One region of the Microbacterium sp. Soil_C_42 genome, then DNA from elsewhere that is predicted to be linked to it. Evidence: predicted binding sites of a transcription regulator. Region 1 holds the regulator's gene; each other region holds the start of a gene.
The links. Region 1 encodes HrcA, which represses chaperone genes, less so after heat shock. Its sites were predicted from a motif close to TTNGCACTCGNNNNNNNCGAGTGCNAA; they were not measured.

Region 1 (5,492 bases):
CCTCCTTGCGCTGGAGCGCCTGGACGGCCTTCGCCATCGCGAGGTAGGTCTTGCCTGTACCGGCCGGACCGATGCCGAACACGATGGTGTTCTCCTCGATGGCGTCGACGTACGCCTTCTGACCGAGGGTCTTCGGGCGGATGACCTTGCCTCGCGACGACAGGATGGCCTCGCCGAGCACCTCGGACGGCCGCGGGCCGCCCTCGCTGCGGAGGATGCGGTTCGACGACGCGACGTCGTCCTCGCCGAGCGACTGACCCGCTCGGGTCATCGCGACGAGCTCGTCGACCAGCGTCCGCGCCGCCGCGACGGCCGGCGCCTCGCCCGTGAGGGTGATCTCGTTGCCGCGCACATGCACGTCGACACCCGGGTGCTCCTTCTCGACGACCCGCAGCAACCGGTCCTGCGGACCGAGAAGCTGCACCATCGCGACGCCGTCGACCTCGACGTGGTCGCTCACCGTCTCATGACCGGGTTGATCAGGCACCGACACTCTTCTCTTCGAGGCCTCCCGCGAGCACATGGGCGTGCACGTGGAAGATGGTCTGGCCCGCGTGGGGGCCGGTGTTGAAGACCAGGCGGAAGTCCCCGTCCGAATGATCGGCGGCGACTGTGTTCGCGAGTCCCACGAGCTCCGCCATGAGGTCGGGGTCGCCGGCGGCGAGCTCGACGACGTTGCGGTACTCCTCGGTCTTGGGGATCACCAGCAGGTGCACAGGCGCCTGCGGGGCGATGTCGCGGATGGCGAACGCGTTCTCGGTCTCTGCGATGATCTCGGACGGGATCCGCCCGTCCAGGATGCGCGTGAAGATCGAAGGCTCACTCATGTCGCAAGTCTACCGACGGGGCCCTGCGACCGGCTCCGGGAGCGGTCGCCGAGCCGGTCGAACCGTCACCACCGCCCGAGCGCGGTGCTGACGACGGCCAGCGCCGCGGGACCCGCGGTCGACGTGCGCAGCACCGTGTCGCCGAGGCGCACGCCTCGCGCGCCTGCGGCCGCGAGGGCGTCGAGCTCTTCGGGGGCGATGCCGCCTTCGGGCCCGACGACGAGCACGATGTCGCGCTCCTCACCCGGGTCCACCGCGAGCGCGCTGAGCCGCTCGGTCGCCGTCGGTTCGAGGATCAGGACGAGGGATGCTGCCGCCCGGCGCGCCAGCGCCGCGGTCGTGGTCAGCTCCGCCACCTCCGGCACCCACGCGCGGTGGGCCTGCTTCGCCGCCTCCCGCACGATGCTCGCCCAGCGGGCGCGGCCCTTCGCGGCCTTCGCCGCGTCCCAGCGGGACACGCTGCGCGCGGCCTGCCACGGCACGATCTCGTCGACGCCGAGCTCGGTCGCCGCCTGCACGGCGAGCTCGTCCCGATCCCCCTTGGCCAGTGCCTGCACGAGCACGATGCGCGGGCTCGGCGGCGCAGCATCCGCCCGTCCGTCGATGCGCACGACCACCTCGCGGGGCGCCACCGACTCGACCGTGCCCGTGAGCCATGCTCCGCGGCCGTCACCGACCGTGACCTCCTCGCCGACGCGCACCCGGCGCACCGTCGAGGCGTGGTGGGCCTCCGCGCCGGTGAGCGTCACCGCGTCGCCGGGAGCGGCGCCGACGGGCTCGTCGAGGAGGAAGTGCAGTGCCACCGGTCAGCTGTTCCGGAAGCGATCGCGGAGCTTCGCGAACAGGCCCTGGTGGAACTCGGCGAGCCGGGGAGCCGGCGCCTTGGTGCGCTTCGCGAAGTCCTCGATGAGGGCGCGCTCCTTGTGGTCGAGGCGTGTGGGCGTGACCACGTGCACACCGACCTTGAGGTCGCCCCGCTGCGAGCCGCGCAGCGGCGTGATGCCGCGGCCCTTGATCGTCAGGATGTCTCCCGCCTGAACGCCTGCCCGCACCTCGAGGTCGACCGGGCCGTCGAGCGACTGGATGGTCGTCGTCGTGCCGAGGATCGCGTCGGGCATCGACACCTCGAGCGTCGCCAGCAGGTCGTCGCCGTCACGGCTGAACACCTCGTGCGGCTGCACCGTGACCTCGATGTACAGGTCGCCGTTGGGGCCGCCCGCCGGGCCGACCTCGCCCGAACCCGGCAGCTGCAGGCGGAGTCCGGTCTCGACGCCGGCCGGGATGTCGAGCGACACCGTGCGGCGGGCGCGCACGCGGCCCTGTCCCTGGCAGGTGGCGCACGGGTACGGGATGGTGGTGCCGTAGCCCTGGCAGACGTTGCACGGCTGCGTCGTGACGACGTTGCCGAGGAGGCTGCGCACCTGGCGCTGCACGTTGCCGGTGCCGTGGCAGATGTCGCACGTGACGGGGCTCGTCCCGGGCTGGCAGCACGAGCCCTGACAGGTCTCGCACACGACGGCCGTGTCGACCTCGATGTCGCGGTGGGTGCCGAACACCACATCGCCGAGCTCGAGGGTGACGCGGACCAGGGCGTCCTGGCCGCGCTCGCGGCGCGATCGTGGCCGGCCGCGCGATCCGCCCGCCGCACCGAAGAAGGTCTCGAAGATGTCGTTGAACCCGCCGAAGCCGCCGGCCCCGCCGCCGAACGGCGAGTCGCCGCCGCCCATGTCATAGCGGGCGCGCTGCTCCGGGTCGCTGAGGACGTCGTATGCGTGCGTCACGAGCTTGAAGCGCTCGGACGCCTCCTCGCCCGGGTTCACGTCGGGGTGCAGCTGACGGGCCAGCCGCCGGTATGCCTTCTTGATCTCGTCGGTGGAGGCGTCGCGTGCGACGCCGAGGACCTCGTAGTGGTCAGCCACTTTCGCCTTCCTGCCGCGGGCGCGCCGCGGGATCGTGTGCGCGTGCGTCAGCGGGAGCTGTCGTCCTGCTCGAGCATGCGCGTGAGATAGCGCGCGACGGCGCGGACCGTCGCGAGATTGGTGGGGTAGTCCATGCGCGTCGGGCCCAGCACGCCGACGCGGGCGAGAGAGCCCGTCGCGTCGTAGTCGCTGGCGACGACGGATGCCTCGGCCAGGCCGAACGCCTCGTTCTCGCGGCCGATGCTCGCCGCCAGGCCCTGCTCGTCGGCGACCATCTCCCCCATCAGCCTGAGCAGGGTCACCTGCTCCTCGATCGCCTCGAGGAGCGGATAGATGCTGCCGCGGAAGTCGGATTCTCGGCGTGCGAGGTTGGCGCTGCCGGCCATCACGAGCTTGTCCTGGCGGAACTCCTCGAGCTCCTCGGCGACGGCGCGGACGATCTCGTCGGTCGCGCGCTCGTGCGCCGGAGCCTGGGCATCCGGTCCTTCGAGGCGCTCGGCGATGCGCTGCAGTCCTTCGCGGACGGGCCTGCCGACCAGCAGAGTGCCGAGCCCCGCACGGATGTGCGCGAGGTCGACGTCGTCGAACTCCTCGCCGACGAACGTCAGACGCTGCGACACGCGTCCCGTGTCGGTGACCACGATGACCAGCATCCGTCCGCCGCCGAGCTGGACCAGCTCGACATGGGTGACGGTCGCGCGCGCGAACGACGGGTACTGCACGATCGCGACCTGGCCGGTCAGCTGCGTGAGCGCGCGCACGGTGCGCACCAGGACGTCGTCGAGGTCGCCGGAGCCGTCGAGGAACGTGGCGATGGCCGCCCGCTGGGGCGGCGAGAGCGGGCGGAGCTCCGCGAGATGGTCGACGAAGACGCGGTAGCCCTTGTCGGTGGGCACGCGGCCCGACGAGGTGTGCGGTGCGACGATGAGCTCTTCGTCCTCGAGCAGGGCCATGTCGTTGCGGATCGTCGCGGCCGAAACTCCGAAGGCGTGCCGTTCGACGATCGCCTTGCTGCCGACCGGCTCGCGCGTGTCGACGTAGTCCTGGACGATCGCCCGCAGCACCTGCAGACCTCGTTCGCTGACCATCCCGCCTCCCCACGCCGCAGCTGGCACTCGCATGACTGGAGTGCCAATTCTATCCGATGCCCCTGCCAGGATCGTCGAGCGACGCCGGGATGGATTGCGAAGCCGTCCGACGCATGATCGCGCTGGGGCTAATCGGTGAGCGCCCGCACCACCGCGTCGGCGAGGAGTCGGCCGCGGCGCGTGAGCACGATCCTCCCGCGCAGCGCGGCGGGACCCTCGATGAGCCCGTCCGCGATCAGCGCGGCGACCGCGTGGCGGCCTTCGCCGAGGAGCTCCTCGACGGGCAGGCCCTCGCGGATGCGGGTGCGCAGCAGCACGCTCTCGAGGTTTCTGGCCGCGGCATCCGGGATCTCCCGTCCGGCGGCCGGCGACTGCCCCGCGCTCAGCCGCTGCGCGTAGGCCGCGGGGTGCTTGACGTTCCAGAACCGCACACCGGCGACGTGGCTGTGCGCGCCGGGGCCGAAGCCCCACCAGTCTGCGCCGACCCAGTACGCGAGGTTGTGGCGGGAGCGATGCGCGTCACCACGCGCCCAGTTCGACACCTCGTACCACTCGAACCCCGCGTCCGCGAGCAGGTCGTCCGCCAGCTCGTACATGTCGGCCTGCAGGTCGTCGTCGGGTGCGACGACCTCACCACGGCGGATCTGGCGAGCGAGCTTGGTGCCGTCCTCGATGATGAGCGCGTACGCCGAGATGTGGTCGGGTTCGAGAGACACCGCCGCCTCGAGCGAAGCGCGCCAGTCGTCCAGCGATTCACCCGGCGCGCCGTAGATGAGGTCGACGCTCACGTCGAGCCCGGCCCCGCGCGCCGCGGCCACCGCCGTGCGGACGTTGTCGGGATCGTGCGTGCGATCCAGGGCCGCGAGAACGTGCGGAACGGCCGACTGCATGCCGATGGACAGGCGTGTCACACCGGATCCGGCGAGCTCGGCCGCGACCGCGGGCGTCACCGTGTCGGGGTTGGCCTCGACGGTGATCTCGGCCCCTTCGGCGACACCGAACGTGTCGCGCACGCCGGCCAGCATGCGGGCGAGGTCGCCGGGCGGGAGGAGCGTCGGGGTGCCGCCGCCGAAGAACACCGTGGACGCGGGACGGTTCCCACCGGCGCGCTCGAGCACGGGCGCCGCCAGCTCGATCTCTCGAAGGAGCGTGTCGGCGTACTCGTCCTGGCGGGCACCGCGCAGCTCGGAGGACGTGTACGTGTTGAAGTCGCAGTACCCGCAGCGGACGCGGCAGAAGGGGACGTGCAGATACACGCTGAACTCTGCGGCCGGATCGATGCGCGTGCCGGACGGCAGCGAGCCGTCCGTGGGAACGGGCTCGCCGAGCGGAAGAGCGGAGCCCATCAGCGCCTCACGCGGGAGTCGTGTACAGGGGCGAGATCGCGCGCAGGTACCGCGTGAACAGCTCGCGACGCCGGCGCTTCGTGAGCCCCGGAAGCATCCGGTACAGCACGGCACGGGGCGCGTCGAACGCGCGGACGGTGAACCAGACCTCGTCGTTGTCGTACCAGTCGAGCATGAACGACTCCTCGCCGCTCACGACGGAGTCGCTCACGGTCCCGAGCGCGAAGCCCACCCGCCGAGGCTCCTCGACGGCGAAGATGACGCGCAGCTCCGCGTCGGCGCGCAGCCCCTTGACGCGACCGTCGACGCGGA
Region 2 (5,492 bases), on a different contig from region 1:
AGTGCTCGTCGGCCGCGAAGTCCTGCTCGCCGACTGGGCACTGACCCTCCCCGACGACCTGGCTGCCGCGAAAGCCGCGGCCGAGGCGCTGGGCCGCACCCCGGTCCTCGCCGCGTGGGACGGCGCGGTGCACGGCCTTCTCGTCGTCGCCGACCAGGTCAAGCCCACGAGCCGCGAGGCAGTGCGGCAGCTGAAGGCCCTCGGCCTGTCGCCGGTGCTCCTCACGGGCGACAACGCCGCCGCGGCACAGGCCATCGCCGACGAGGTCGGCATCGAGCGCGTGATCGCCGAGGTGCTTCCGCAGGACAAGGTCGCCGTCGTGACCGAGCTCCAGAGCGAGGGCCGCGTCGTAGCGATGGTCGGCGACGGCGTGAACGACGCCGCCGCCCTCGCCCAGGCCGACCTCGGTCTGGCGATGGGAACCGGGACGGATGCCGCGATCGAGGCATCCGACATCACCCTGGTCCGCGGGGATCTGCGCAGCGCGGCCGACGCGATCCGTCTCTCGCGCGCGACCCTCCGCACGATCAAGGTCAATCTGTTCTGGGCCTTCGCGTACAACGTGGCCGCGATCCCGCTGGCGGCGCTGGGCCTGTTGAACCCTATGATCGCCGGAGCGGCGATGGCGTTCTCGAGCGTCTTCGTCGTGGGCAACAGCCTGCGCCTGCGTCGCTTCCGCAGCCTCTCGACCGCTCACCGTTGAAGGAGCCCGACATGACCGACACCACCCTCGAGCACGCGCACTCCGACTCCGCCGAGCACTCCCACCACGGCTACATCACCGATAAGGACAAGTACCTCAATCGCCTCAAGCGCATCGAGGGCCAGGCCCGCGGCATCCACAAGATGGTCGAGGACGAGAAGTACTGCATCGACATCCTCACGCAGATCAGCGCGCTGACCTCCGCACTCGAAGCCGTCGCCGTGGGTCTGCTGGACGACCACCTGCGCCACTGCGTGGTGGATGCTGCGCGCCTGGGCGGCGCCGAGGCCGACGCCAAGATCACCGAGGCCACGCAGGCCATCGCCCGCCTGGTGCGCTGAGCGCTACGCCGCGACGCGGCTGCGGCGGGCGTGGATGACCGAATCGACCGTGAGCACGGTCAGCGCGACCCACACGAGCCCGAAGCCGATCCAGCGCTCGAGGGGCATCGGCTCCCCCAGCACGAGCCAGCCCACGAGGAACTGCAGCACCGGTGCGACGAACTGCAGCAGCCCGATGGTCGTGAGCGAGACACGGCGCGCGCCGGCGGCGAAGAGCAGGAGCGGCACCGCGGTGATGACGCCGGTCAGGCTGAGGAGCACGGTGTGCTGCCAGCCTTCCGAGCCCATCGTCAGTCCCTCGGTCGCGCCGACGATCACGAGCACGACCACCGCGATCGGGGTGAGCCACAGCGTCTCGAGGGTCAGCCCGCTCACGGCGTCGACCGACGGGCCGACCTTCTTCTTCACGAGGCCGTAGACGCCGAAGGATGCTGCGAGCGTGAGCGCGATCCACGGGAAGGCGCGGTAGCCGATCACGATCACTGCGACCGCCGCCGCGGCGATGCCGATGGCGACCCACTGCGTCGGCCGCAGCCGCTCGCGCAGCACGAGCACGGCGAGCAGGACCGTCGCGATCGGGTTGATGAAGTAGCCCAGGCTGGTCTCGATCACGTGACCGTTCAGGGCGCCGTAGATGAACACCTGCCAGTTGACGTAGATCAGGAGGCCCGCGATCACGGTGAGACCGAGCACCCTCGGCTGCCGGAAGATCGCCGCGAGTCGCGACCACGTGCGGGTCACCGTGAGCAGCAGCGCGCAGAAGACCAGCGACAGCAGGATGCGCCACGCCACGATCTCCCACGGCCCGGTGGGCGCCAGGAGCAGGAAGTACAGCGGCAGGAAGCCCCACAGCAGGTACGCGGAGAACGTGAAGACCCCGCCGAGCCGGCGCTCCCGGGTCTCAGCCGCATCGGACGCGGCCCTGCGCGTCCCGGTGGTGACGCCCAGGTCGAGCGCCGTCGAGTCGTCGAGCCCGTCCGCCACGTCGCGATCGGGAAGGGCAGACTGCTCGTGACTCACCGAGTCAGCCTACGCCCGCCCCGCCCCGCCCCGCCCCGCCCCGCCCCGCCGCGGCCCGCCCCGGCGCGGCCCGCAGCCGCAGGGCCGCAGCATCCGCTCTCCGTCGTCCGTGGCGTCATCCCTGCCACCGTCGGACGACCCGGTCCTCCCCCCGCATCGCCTCGCTGCTCCGCAGTCACTCTTGGCGGGTTGCAAGGCCTCGGCTCCCGCCCTTTGTGACTGCGGAGCACGTCGTGTCGTGCCCGCGGACGACGAAAGGGCCGGATGCCGAAGCATCCGACCCTTTCGGTACGCGCAGTGCGCGGAACTCAGCGAACGACGACCGCGAGGACGTCGCGAGCCGACAGGACGAGGAACTCGTCGCCGCCGAACTTGACCTCGGTCCCGCCGTACTTGCTGTAGATCACGCGGTCGCCGACGGCGACGTCAAGCGGGATGCGGTTGCCGTTGTCGTCGATACGACCCGGGCCCACCGCAACGACCTCGCCCTCCTGGGGCTTCTCCTTGGCGGTGTCGGGGATGACCAGACCGCTGGACGTGGTCTGCTCGGCCTCGACCTGCTTGATGACGATGCGGTCCTCGAGCGGCTTGATGGAAACCGACACGGTCTACCTCTTCTTTCTTGAGACTAAGACTCGTTAGCACTCTGACGTTGAGAGTGCTTACGTCAGTCTAGGCAACGGGCTGGCACTCATGCAACGTGAGTGCCAATGAGTCGTCACACGGATCGGTGCCCACGCGGCCGCGCGCGCCGTAGGCTCGGCGGGTGGAACTGTCCGAACTCGAAGCGCTCCTGACACCCGAGGGCCTGCGCCTGCTCGATGCGATGCCGCCGGTGGACTCCTCCGACGATGTCGCGCGCACCGTGACGCGGCTGCGCCGCGACGGCCACTCCCCCGACCTCGTCTCGGCGGTCGTCGGCCAGGCACGCCTCCGCACGCGCGCGCGGGCGAAGTTCGGCGATCTGGCGGAGCGGATGCTGTTCACCCGCGCCGGTCTCGAACAGGCGACGCGGCTCGGCATCGCTGCCCGCCACGCAGCGCGGTTCCGCGACGCGGGCTTCGCGCGGGTCGCCGACCTCGGCTGCGGCATCGGCGGGGACGCCCTCGGGCTCGCCGGGCTCGGCCTGCGCGTGACGGCGGTCGACGCCGACGAGGTCACCGCCGGCATCGCCGCCTACAACCTCGCACCGTTCGGCGCGGACGCCGAGGTGCGTCTCGGCACGGCGGAGGACGCCGACCTCGACGGCATCGAGGCCGTGTGGCTCGACCCGGCACGCCGCACCGCCGGGCACTCCGAGACGGCGCGCACGCGCCCGGAGGACTGGTCGCCCTCGCTCGACTGGGTCTTCGACCTCGCGCGTCGCATGCCCGCCGGCGTGAAGCTCGGCCCCGGCCTCGACCGCGATCTCATCCCCGACGACGTCGAGGCCCAGTGGGTGAGCGCGGACGGCTCGACGATCGAGCTCGTGCTGTGGTCGGGCGCGCTCGCGCGCCCCGGCGTGCGCCGCGCTGCGCTCGTCATCCGCGGCGAGAAGGCTCACGAGATGACGGCGGAGACGGATGCTGCGGACGAACCCGTCCGCGACCTCGGCGCCTTCCTGCACGAGCCCGATGGCGCCGTCATCCGCGCGCGCCTGATCGGCGACGTCGCCCGCACGCTCGAGGCGGGGATGCTCGACGAGCACATCGCCTACCTCACCTCGGACGCCGCCCTCACGTCACCGTTCGTCTCGACGTTCCGCGTGCGAGAGGTGCTGCCCGCCGACGAGAAGGCTCTGGGCAAGGCCCTGCGCGAGCGCGACATCGGCCGCCTCGAGATCAAGAAGCGGGGCGTGGACGTGGACCCCGCCGCCCTCCGCACGCGCCTGAAGCTCCGCGGCTCGGCGGCCGCGACCCTCCTCCTCACGAGGATCGGCACCCGCCGCACCGCGATCCTCGCCGACCGCGTCTGACGCGGATCAGCCGATGATGTCGGCGCGCGCCGCGGCGTAGAGGAGCCAGCCGGCGCTGTAGAGGATCGACAGCGTTCCGAGCACGATCGCCCAGACGGCCACCGCGCGGCTTTCGAGCGGACGGCGCAGCGCGATGATCGCGGACACGATCGCGACCAGCCCGATCGGGAAGCCCCAGCCGACGAACATCGACACGAGGAGCCCGAGGATCGCGAAGCCGAGCGCCCAGCCCGCGAGCCCGCGGTGCAGCAACGAGTCCGATGCCGTCCACGACGCGGCGTCGGGCGTGAACTCGCTGCCCGGCTCTGCCGGTGCGGTCTCCACCGTGACGGCGACCGGCGCCGTCGGCAGCCGGAGGAACCCTCCGCGGTGAGCCCCCGGCAGCGGCGACGCGTCCTGCGCGAGGTCGACGTCGGGCGACACCGAGGTCACGGTCGCCCCGGCCGGCCGAGCCGGTGCCACCGGTGGAACAGACGCTGAGGTCTCCGAAGTCGCCGAGTCGAGGTCGCCCGGATCCTCGGGGCGTTCCGTCGCTGCGTGTGGACGCGCAGGCTCGCCCGACGCGCGGGATGCGGCGTCGGGTCCATCCACTCCATCCGAAGTTCCCGCTCGTTGAGCGGAGGGCGCTCTGGCGCCCGCAGTCGAAACGCCTGCCGCATCCGCAGGCGTCGATTCGAGATCGGCCTGATCAGTCCCGGGCGTCGCGACCTCGGGCGTCCCGGCGTCGCCGGGCTGCGGCATCCGTTCGTCCGTCATGCCGACTCCGCGACCTGGATCTCCGTGACCGGAAGGGTCGAGTCCGCGCCGAACTCGAGAGTCGAGGGCGCGCGGCCCGACATGATGAGCTCGGAGGTCAGCGCCGCGATCATCGCACCGTTGTCGGTGCACAGCGACAGCGGCGGGATGCGCACGGTGACGCCTTCGGCGGCGCCGCGCTCGAGGGCGACGTCGCGCAGGCGGCGGTTGGCGATGACGCCGCCGCCCAGCAGCAGGCGCGGCACGCCGTGGTCGCGGCACGCGGCGAGGGCCTTGGTGACGAGCACGTCGACGACGGCCTCGCGGAAGCTCGCGGCGACGTCGGCGACCGGCACCGGCTCGCCCACCGCCTCGCGCTGCTCGACCCAGCGGGCGACCGCCGTCTTGAGCCCCGAGAACGAGAAGTCGTAGCGGTGCTTCGCCATGTCCGAAGCGCGCGAAAGCCCGCGCGGGAACGGGATGGCCTTCGGATCACCGGATGCTGCGGCCCGGTCGATCTCGGGACCCCCGGGGTATGGCAGCCCGAGCAGGCGCGCGACCTTGTCGAAGGCCTCGCCGGCGGCGTCGTCCATGGTCTCGCCGAGGAGCTCGACGTCGGTGGTGAGGTCGCGGACCAGCAGTAGCGAGGTGTGCCCGCCCGAGACGAGCAGCGCGACGGTCGGGTACTCGAGCGGCGGCGCGTCGGCGTCGAGGATGTCGGCGGCGATGTGCCCGACGA
Region 3 (5,492 bases), on a different contig from region 1:
TGGAACCCAGAGCAGCTCTACCTCTCGTCGATCGCACAGTGCCACATGCTCTGGTATCTCCACCTCGCTGCGAGGGCCGGCGTGATCGTGACCGCGTACGAGGACCACTCGATCGGGGCCATGGTCGAAGAAGCCGGAGGGGCCGGGAAGTTTGAGACCGTCACCCTCCATCCGACGGTAACAATCACCGCCGAAAGCGACCCCGCGATAGCTGCGCAGCTGCACGATCAGGTCGGCAACTACTGCTTTATCGCCCGCTCGATAAACACGCCGATTCACCACGAGGTCGTCGTGCACATTGAGGAGCCCTCCTCCGCAACGCCGACATGCGTCAACAACGTCCTGTCTCGTACACCTGGCTCCCGATGAGGAGGGCGCGATTCAGGATGCTGCGGCCCGCCGCGTCCGCTCCCACGAGCTCGAGCCTCACCGTGCGCGGGCGCTCGCCTACCGGCGTTGTTCGAAGGCTCCTGCGGTGACCGGAATCGCGACGGCCGCCACGATGCAGAGCAGGCCCACGACGAACACCAGCGCAGGCAGGACCGGCGACGCGAACGACAGCCCCAGGATCACCATTCCGCCGACCATCAGGATCAGATAGAGCACGAAAAGCAGCATCGCCAACCTCCAGGATCGCCTCCCTCATTGATACTCCTCGCCGGCCCGCCGCGGGAAGGGCCGTGTCCCTGGCATCGGTCTCGGGCGGGCGCGAGAATGGCGCCATGAGACTCGTGCAGGTTGGTCAGCATGCCGACGACCTCGAGCGCGCCGCAGGCTTCTACACCTCCCTCCTCGGCAGTGCCGCGACGGCGGTGTTCGATCCGCCGGGCCTGCTGTTCTTCGACCTCGACGGCGTGCGGCTGCTGCTGGACCGCAACGCCCCGACCGCGCTGCTGTACCTGCACGTCGACGACGTCACGGCGGCCCTCGAGCGGATCGGCGATCGGGCCGAGGTCGTCTCACCGCCGCACGTGATCTTCACCCACGAGGACGACACTCTCGGGCCGGCAGGGCACGACGAGTGGCAGGCCTTCGTCGAGGACTCCGAGGGCAACACCGTCGGCCTCGTCTCGTTCCGGCCCGTCGCTTCCTGAGACCGCCAGGCTGCACGATGGATACTCGCAAGATGAGGCATCCTGCCCGTATCGAGTCGATAACAGGAGTCAGAGTGCACGCTCTTGTCGGGTTAGCCTGGTCGGGATGAGCGCCTATGTCTCGGCGTTCGAGCTGTTCTCCATCGGCGTAGGACCCTCGAGCTCCCACACGGTCGGTCCCATGCGGGCCGCCCACGATTTCGTCGTCCGCCTGCGCGAAAGCGGGGTTCTGCCGCGAGTCGGCCGTGTCACCTGCACGCTGTACGGCTCGCTCGGCGCCACGGGCATCGGCCACGGCACACCCGACGCCGTCGTCGCGGGGCTGCAGGGCCTCGAACCCGAGACGGTGGATCCGGATGCTGTGCGCTCCGCCTGGAGCGCCTGGCCCGGCGATCGCGCCCTCCCGCTCGCGGGCACGCGCGAGGTGCCGTTCCAGCGCGGCGACGTGGTGTTCGCGCCGCGCACCAGGCTGCCCGGTCACCCCAACGCCATGACCCTCGAAGCGTGGGCCTCGCCCGACGACGGACCGGCGCGTGCGCTCGCCGTGCCCGGCGTGCGCGAGACGGGCTCGTCCACGGCTCTCGACCCTGTGGCGGGGACGGATGCCGGACTCCTCGTCCGCGAGACCTACTACTCCGTCGGCGGCGGCTTCATCCGTCGCGAAGGTGAGTCTGCGCCCGGCTCAGCGGCCCCAGGGGAGCCCACGCACGCGTTCCCCCTGGACTTCTCCAGCGCCGAGGAGCTGCTCGCCGCGTGCGACGAGCGGGGCATCACGATCGCCGAGGCCGCGCGCATCAACGAGGAGTCGCTGCGCCCCGACGAGGACATCGCCGAGGGGCTGGACGCGATCTGGGACGCGATGGCCGCGTGCGTCGAGGCCGGCCTGCAGGCGGGGGGCGTTCTCCCCGGGATGCTGGGGGTCAAGCGCCGCGCAGCATCCATCCGCGAGCAGCTCGAGGCCGCCGAGGCCGACGGCCGTCGCGAGCTGCCGGGGGAGTGGCTGGGCGCCTTCGCGCTCGCGGTCAACGAGGAGAACGCCGCAGGCGGGCGGGTCGTGACCGCTCCGACGAACGGCGCTGCCGGGATCCTGCCCGCCGTCGCGATGTACTGGTGGCGCTTCCTCGCCGATTCCGGCCTCGGCGCCGGCAACGCGGTGACGCCCTACGGTGAGCTGGTCGGCAGCGCACTGCTCGGCTATCACGGGCACGCGGCGACCACCGAGGAGGCCGCGGGCTGGGACGACGAACAGGTGGCGGAGGCGAACCGTCGCCGAGGCATCCGTCGATTCCTCCTCACCGCCACCGCGCTGGGCTCGCTGTTCAAGGCCAACGCGTCGATCTCGGGCGCCGAGGGCGGCTGCCAGGCCGAGGTGGGATCGGCGTGCGCGATGGCCGCGGGCGGCCTCACCGCCGTGATGGGCGGCACGAACCGGCAGATCGAGAACGCCGCCGAGATCGCGATGGAGCACCACCTCGGCCTCACCTGCGACCCGGTCGGCGGACTCGTGCAGATCCCGTGCATCGAGCGCAACGCGATCGCCGCGTCCACGGCGGTGACCGCCGCGCGCCTCGCCCTGCGTGGCGACGGTTCGCACTACGTCTCGCTCGACGCCGTCGTAGAGACCATGCGCCAGACCGGCATCGACATGTCGCACAAGTACAAGGAGACGAGCGAGGGCGGCCTCGCGGTGAACGTCATCGAGTGCTGAAGCCGAGTGCTGGTCGCCGCGGCCCGGAGGCCGTCCTGTTCGTTCACGGCGAACGCCCGGTGACTTAGCACTCGAGGGTTGAGAGTGCTAATCTGGCGTCAGTTGAGCCGCCACGGCTCAAGGTTCGACGAGAGGAGATAATCATGGCCACCAACGACCCGTTCCGGGACCTCGACCGCCTTGCTGCCGGTCTCTTCGACACGCGCCGCGGCCCCCGCCGCATGCCGATGGACCTGTATCGCGACGGTGACCACTACATCCTGACGGCCGACCTGCCGGGCATCGACCCGGGTTCGGTCGACATCGACGTCGACGGGCAGCTGCTGACCATCCGCGCGGAGCGCACGCTGACGAGCGGCGACGACGTCAAGTGGATCACGCGCGAACGAGAGGCGGCGAGCTTCCTGCGTCAGCTCAACCTGGGCCAGGGCATCGACACCGAGCGCATCTCCGCGAGCTACAACAACGGCGTGCTGAGCGTGACGATCCCGGTCAGCGAGAAGGCGAAGCCGCGCAAGATCGAGGTGATGTCCGAGGGCGGCGCGCCGACGATCACGGCGCACGAGTCCGACGCGCCCCAGCCGATCGAGCAGTAGGGCTCATTCCGGAACGGATGCCTCCCCGCCGACGCAGCGGGGAGGCATCCGACCTGTCGGGGGATCAGCCCCCCGCTCGGCGTCCTCGCCGCACGCGCCCGACCGTCTCCCCGACGGCGATGCCGGTGAGCACGAGGCTCGCGGCGACCGAGAGGGTGAGCGTGTCGAGCACGCTTGCGGCGGCCGCGAGGAGTGCGAGCGCGAGCATCCCCGCGAGCTGTGCGCGCGCCCAGCGCCGCTCGAGCAGATGGCGGAACAGCACCGTGCCCGCGAGGAACAGCATCGGCCCTCCGATGACCGCGATCGTCGCGGCGAGGTCGTGCTCGTGCGGGTGCGAGAGAGCGTCCTTGTCGCCCACGCTGATCACGACGATCCCCGCCACGATCGGCAGGTGCATCCACGTGTAGGCCGTGCGTGCCAGGCGACCCGGTGAGTCCGACGCCTCGATGGTCTCGGCGCCGACCCGCTCGCCGTGGTCGAAGTAGATCCACCACGCTGCGGCAGCGGTCGCGAAAGCGGCGACGAGCGCGGCGACGGATGCCGGGGACGACTCGGTCTCGGCGAAGACGAGGCCGGTGACGAGCATGCCCTCGCCGAGGGCGATCAGGACGAAGAGCGCGGTCCGTTCGGCGATGTGGGGACCCGACAGATCCCAGCGATCGAGGCGCACCTTGCCGAGGCCCGGGACGGGGAACGCGAGAAGCGTTCCCGTGAGGTCCATTCCGAGCGCGATCGCCCACAGCGGCAGCTGCCACGGGAGAGGCAGCAGTGCGCCGACCAGCCAGAAGACAGCGCTCGCGACCGTCCACGCGAGCACCGCGGTGAAGTCCCTGGACACGGCCGGATCGTGGCGGGCGGTCGCCCAGACGATGAACGCCGTGCGCCCCACCTGAAGGATGACGTAGGCGATCGCGAAGGCCCACGCACGCTCGCCGAAAGCTTCGGCGATCGCGACGCTCATGACGAGCGACACGAACGCGAGGCCGATGACGGCGCCGCGAACCGGCAGCGTCACCGGGTCGAGCCAGTTCGTGACCCAGGTCGTCGACACCCACGCCCACCACAGCGCGCACACCACGATCACACCCTCGAGCACTCCGAGCGGGCTCTGATTCTCGTAGAGATACGCCGACAGCTGCGTCAGCGCGAACACGAACACGAGGTCGAAGAAGAGCTCGATGTACGTCACCCGGTCGGCGCGCGGAGTGTCCGTCGGCCTCATCACGTTCCGCGTCATCCCGAAGGGCATGCCTCATCCTGGCATCACGCCGGCGCGATCTCGCCCCTGGACGGCGTGCCGGAGGCGGGCCACTATTCATCTCGTGACGAACAACGCGCAGACGGATGCGGTGAGCGTGCGTGGCCTGCACGTCACGCGCGGCAGGACCGAGGTGTTCACGGGGCTCGATCTGCACGTTCCGCGCGGGCAGATCACCGGGCTGCTCGGCCCGTCGGGGTGCGGCAAGACCACGCTGATGCGCTCGATCGTGGGCGTGCAGAAGGTCGCGGCCGGCGACGTGACGGTGCTCGGCGAACCGGCCGGTTCGCGCGCGCTGCGCAAGCGCGTCGCATACGACACGCAGGCCGCCTCTGTCTACGGCGACCTCACGATCCAGCAGAACCTGCGCTACTTCGCGCGCCTCGTCGACGCGCCCCGCACCGACGTCGATCGCGTCATCGAGCAGGTCGGTCTCGCCGACCAGCGCGACCAGACCATCGACTCGCTCTCCGGCGGACAGGAGAGCCGCGTCTCGCTCGCGGTCGCCATGCTCGGGGTGCCCGAGCTGCTCGTCCTCGACGAGCCCACGGTGGGCCTGGATCCACTGCTGCGCGCCGAGCTGTGGGAGGTCTTCCGCGGCCTCGCCGACGCCGGCGCGACGCTCGTCGTCTCGAGCCACGTCATGGACGAGGCCCTCCGGTGCGACCGCCTCGTGCTCATGCGCGCGGGACGCATCATCGCCGACACGACGCCCGACGGTCTCTTCGCCGACACCGGGACGACGGACCCGGATGCCGCGTTCCTCACGCTCATCGAGCGCGACGCGAAGGCTCGCGCTGAGGCCGAGGCGCAGCATCCGCTCACGCGGCGTGAGG

Region 2: the regulator HrcA is predicted to act here: its motif matches at 2,749-2,775, upstream of groES (co-chaperone GroES).
Region 3: the regulator HrcA is predicted to act here: its motif matches at 2,867-2,893, upstream of AC3A46_RS09775 (Hsp20/alpha crystallin family protein).

What each region holds. Positions count from the first base shown of each region.
Region 1 is NZ_JBDGJU010000021.1:44,410-49,901, forward strand. It holds gene AC3A46_RS12935 (PhoH family protein) at 1-427, opposite strand, end outside; gene AC3A46_RS12940 (HIT domain-containing protein) at 480-827, opposite strand; gene AC3A46_RS12945 (16S rRNA (uracil(1498)-N(3))-methyltransferase) at 893-1,630, opposite strand; gene dnaJ (molecular chaperone DnaJ) at 1,634-2,746, opposite strand; gene hrcA (heat-inducible transcriptional repressor HrcA) at 2,794-3,834, opposite strand; gene hemW (radical SAM family heme chaperone HemW) at 3,963-5,180, opposite strand; gene AC3A46_RS12965 (DUF1990 domain-containing protein) at 5,188-5,492, opposite strand, start outside.
Region 2 is NZ_JBDGJU010000022.1:46,969-52,460, reverse strand. It holds gene AC3A46_RS13320 (heavy metal translocating P-type ATPase) at 1-703, shown strand, start outside; gene AC3A46_RS13315 (metal-sensitive transcriptional regulator) at 715-1,044, shown strand; gene rarD (EamA family transporter RarD) at 1,048-1,992, opposite strand; gene groES (co-chaperone GroES) at 2,373-2,669, opposite strand; gene AC3A46_RS13300 (THUMP-like domain-containing protein) at 2,831-4,018, shown strand; gene AC3A46_RS13295 (hypothetical protein) at 4,025-4,480, opposite strand; gene tsaD (tRNA (adenosine(37)-N6)-threonylcarbamoyltransferase complex transferase subunit TsaD) at 4,771-5,492, opposite strand, start outside.
Region 3 is NZ_JBDGJU010000012.1:84,426-89,917, forward strand. It holds gene AC3A46_RS09755 (OsmC family protein) at 1-369, shown strand, start outside; gene AC3A46_RS09760 (hypothetical protein) at 448-618, opposite strand; gene AC3A46_RS09765 (VOC family protein) at 723-1,094, shown strand; gene AC3A46_RS09770 (L-serine ammonia-lyase, iron-sulfur-dependent, subunit alpha) at 1,201-2,802, shown strand; gene AC3A46_RS09775 (Hsp20/alpha crystallin family protein) at 2,946-3,398, shown strand; gene AC3A46_RS09780 (low temperature requirement protein A) at 3,463-4,620, opposite strand; gene AC3A46_RS09785 (ABC transporter ATP-binding protein) at 4,721-5,492, shown strand, end outside.